DNA from 2 places in the Lactococcus sp. KTH0-1S genome. Region 2 is predicted to be linked to the other one. Evidence: predicted binding sites of a transcription regulator. Region 2 holds the regulator's gene; the other holds the start of a gene.
What was found. The regulator CtsR, encoded in region 2, represses protease genes until heat stress. The targets are predictions, from matches to a motif close to TTGGTCAAAAAAGGTCAAANA.
Positions count from the first base shown of each region.

Region 1 (2,191 bases), 930 kb from region 2:
CTTCTTCAATTTCTAATTGCATCAAGCGACGATTAGCTTGGTCAAGTTCAGTTGGGAGTGAATTCATTTCTACACGAATTGTTGCACTGGCTTCATCAACCAAGTCAATGGCTTTATCTGGTAAAAATCGGTCAGTAATATAACGATTTGAAAGGGTTGCTGCTGCGACTAAAGCATTATCATGAATGGTCACTCCATGGTGAATTTCAAAACGTTCTTTAAGACCACGCAAGATTGAAATTGTATCTTCAACAGTAGGTTCAGTAACCAATACCTTTTGGAAACGACGTTCAAGTGCTTTATCTGTTTCCATGTATTTACGATATTCATCCAAGGTAGTTGCCCCAATCAAATGGAGTTCACCACGTGCAAGCATTGGTTTTAAAAGGTTCCCAGCGTCCATTGAACCTTCTGTTTTACCTGCACCAACAATCGTATGAAGTTCATCAATAAAGAGGATAATTTGTCCATCTGATTTTTTCACTTCATTAAGGACTGCTTTCAAACGTTCTTCAAATTCACCACGATATTTCGCTCCTGCAATCAGGGCACCCATATCAAGTGAAAAGATTGTTTTATCTTTCAGATTTTCAGGAACGTCTTTTCTGACAATCCTTTGTGCCAATCCTTCAACAATGGCTGTTTTACCAACCCCAGGTTCACCAATAAGAACGGGGTTATTTTTTGTTTTACGAGAAAGCACTCGAATGACATCACGAATTTCTTCATCACGTCCAATGACAGGATCTTGTTTACCTGATTTAACTTGAGCAACGAGATCTACCCCATATTTTTCAAGTGCTTTGTATGTTTCTTCTGCATTTTGACTGGTCACTTTATCACCTCCGCGTAATTTTTCAATTGCAGCTTGCGCTTTTGCTTTTGTTAGTCCATGGCTAACCAAATAACTGGTCAATGGATTTTGTTTTAATTCAAAGAGGGTAAGGAGAATAATCTCAGTTGATAGGTACTCATCGCCCATTTTTTGCGCAATTTTGTCTGCTTCAGTAAATACTTGGAACAAATCTGGACTTAGGTTTTGACCATAAGTAATATTTGAACCTTCTACTGAATTAATTTTGTCAATTTCTTTTTCAATTAAATTTGTAAAGTCATCTAGGTCAATCCCTAAATCTTTATAAAAGTTCGCCCCAAAACTATTAGGTTGAACAAAAATTCGCCATAAATGTGGAACTTCAATCACTTGGTGATGACGAACTTGCGCAATTTGTTGCGCTGAACCAAGTGCTTCTTGCATCGTTGTTGTCATTTTTTCGATGTCCATAAAAACACCTCATTTCGATTTCATAGTTAGTAGTGATTATTATCTTTTTCTCACTACATTCTAATTATAATACTTTGGTCAGTAATGGTCAAACTTTTTGATTCGTTATTTATAAAAAATTATTTACACTTTTTAAATGAATTATTTGCGCACTAATACTAGTGAAGCTGTCTTTTTAATACACTTTGCCTTATAATGGATTTAGATGTCAAAATAAAAAGATAGGAGAAAAATGACTCAACAACTAAATTCTTTGGGAAAGTCTGCCCTCTTAATATTAAGTAATACAATTATAGTCCTTCCATTCATGATTTTTATTCAAATTGCAAAAGGAACCTCGCTTCTTGCCCTCCTTCCTTTTTTGCTCTTTTATACTTTCAGAATGACTGGCGTATTCTTTATAAGGGGAATAAAAACAAGAATCAACAGCTATAGTCTTTTAAAAATTTCATTGTATGCCGGTTTACTCGGTTGCTTGCTTGGATTTATGGGTTCTTTCTACTTTCCTTTCTATACTTTATCCGGAATTCTTTTAGGAGTGAGTGCAGCTTGGTTGCCGATGTCAAACACTTCGGTAAATTATTATCTAAAAAATACTAACCAGCTTATCAAAGGAAAAACCTTAGTTAGCTTACTTTTATTTTTAGCCCTTGGCTTTTCTTTTGTCTTATCCCCTTCTCTAAAATATCCCCTGTTCTTTGTCTTCTATGGAATAGTTTATCTTCTCTCCTTCCAATTAGTTGGAAATTTGGACAATTACAAAGTTGATCCAAATGATTTAGAAAAAGCTTCATATAAATATCTTATTTTATTTGCTTTATTTTTTGTTTGCCTCTTTCTATTACGTTCAAGTCGACTACTTGCCAATAGTTTAGAATTTGATTATTTCATTTTCGGATTTTTCTT
Region 1 is NZ_CP195165.1:1,542,344-1,544,534, forward strand. Features, by position in the region: gene clpB (ATP-dependent chaperone ClpB) at 1-1,285, opposite strand, end outside; gene ACRYLU_RS07440 (hypothetical protein) at 1,518-2,191, shown strand, end outside.
Region 1: clpB (ATP-dependent chaperone ClpB) is a predicted target of CtsR. The motif match lies at 1,360-1,380, and genes of this name have one in related genera.

Region 2 (2,191 bases):
CCATATAATTTGTACACAAATACTGGATTTGGCCCTGGCCCTGTTGATAGTCCAAGTTTGTCATCTATTAAAGCTGTACTTGATCCTGCTCAAAATGACTACTTCTACTTTGTTGCTGATGTGACAACAGGAAAAGTCTATTTTGCGAAAACATTAGCTGAACAAAATGCAAATGTTCAAAAATATGTGAATGATAAGATAAGTAGCTAAGCTATCATTAATTTAGATTTGATTAAAAGAGAAAAAAGTTTATAAAAAAAGGAAAGAAATATAATGGAAAAAACATTCCCAATGACCCAAGAAGGGCTTGATAAATTAAAATTAGAACTTGAAAATTTAAAACTTGTGAAACGTCCAGAAGTCATTGACCGTATCAAAGTTGCTCGTAGCTATGGTGACCTTTCAGAAAACTCAGAGTACGAAGCAGCTAAAGATGAACAAGCCTTTATCGAAGGACGTATTTCAACTGTTGAAACAATGATTCGTTATGCTGAAATTGTTGATAACGCAAAAATTGCTAAAGACGAAGTAGCACTTGGTAAAAACGTAACTTTTGTTGAAGTTGGCGAAACTGACGAAGAATCTTATCAAATTGTTGGTACTGCTGAAGCTGACCCATTTTCAGGAAAAATTTCTAATGAATCACCAATTGCTCGAGTTTTGATTGGTAAAAAAGTTGGAGACATCGTAAATGTCCCACTTCCAGTTGGCGAAATGACAGTTAAAATTGTAAAAGTTGACTAATTATTTTAGAATATAATAAGTAAAAAAGCCGTCAGTAACGGTTTTTTTATTTTTCAACGCTTAATTCTGTCAGTAAGTTAAAATTGCTATTTTTGGTAAAAATAATATTTTTCAGGTATAATAGTCAGTAATAGTCAAAGATTATTTAGAAAATGGATGAAAGAAAGGATGGAGCGATGGCAGGTCAAAAAAATACATCAGATATTATCGAAGCTTATCTGAGAAAGCTTTTAGAAGAAGCACAAGTCATTGAAATTAAACGAGCGGACTTAGCCAATCAATTTGATGTCGTGCCGAGTCAGATTAATTATGTGATAAAAACACGATTTACGGCCTCAAAAGGCTTTGATGTGGAATCAAAACGTGGTGGTGGTGGATACATCAAAATTGTGAAGTATCAATATTCTGCTCGTCATGAATTCTTAACGGCTCTTTACCAGAAGGTTCCAGCTAATCTCTCGAGTAAAGCTGCCCATGATATCGTTCAACTTCTCTTTGATGAGAAAGTACTGACAGAACGTGAGGGGAATCTACTTTTGTTAGTCATTACTGACGGAGCTATTAGTCCCTTTACTCGTGGTATAATGATGAAAAGTATAATAAACAGATTGGACCGTGACGATGAAATTTGAAAATATAAAATATACACCAACGCTTGACCGAATTTTAGAAAAAGCGGAAGAGTATGCTCACCAATATCAATATGGCACCATTGAAAGTGCACATTTACTGGCTGCAATGGCAACGACCTCAGGCTCAATTGCTTACAGCCTTCTTGCAGGAATGAATGTTGATTCTTCTGACTTACTGATTGATTTAGAGGATTTATCAAGTCATGTTAAGGTCAAACGTTCAACTTTACGTTTTTCACCTCGTGCAGAGGAAGTGATGACTGTGGCAAGTTTTTTAGCAATTCATAATAACTCCGAAGCCGTTGGAACAGAACACCTGCTTTATGCCCTACTTCAAATAGAAGATGGATTTGGTCTCCAACTTCTAAAATTACAAAAAATCAATATTGTATCTTTGCGAAAAGAGCTTGAGAAAAGAACTGGACTCAAAGTTCCAGAAAGTAAAAAAGCTGTGACTCCAATGTCAAAACGCAAGATGGCAAAGGGAGTTGCAGAAAATTCAACGACGCCAACGTTAGACTCTGTATCCTCAGATTTAACCGAAGAAGCTCGTTTGGGTAAACTTGACCCAATGATTGGACGAGAAGCTGAAATTGACCGTTTGATTCATATTCTCAGCCGCAGAACAAAAAATAATCCTGTTTTAGTTGGAGAGCCCGGTGTTGGGAAATCAGCAATTATTGAAGGTTTGGCCCAAAGAATTGTCAATGGTCAAGTTCCAATTGGTTTGATGAATAGTCGAATCATGGCATTGAATATGGCGACTGTTGTTGCTGGGACAAAATTTAGAGGTGAATTTGAGGATCGTTTGACAG
Region 2 is NZ_CP195165.1:611,535-613,725, forward strand. Features, by position in the region: gene mltG (endolytic transglycosylase MltG) at 1-210, shown strand, start outside; gene greA (transcription elongation factor GreA) at 271-744, shown strand; gene ACRYLU_RS03170 (CtsR family transcriptional regulator) at 921-1,376, shown strand; gene ACRYLU_RS03175 (ATP-dependent Clp protease ATP-binding subunit) at 1,366-2,191, shown strand, end outside.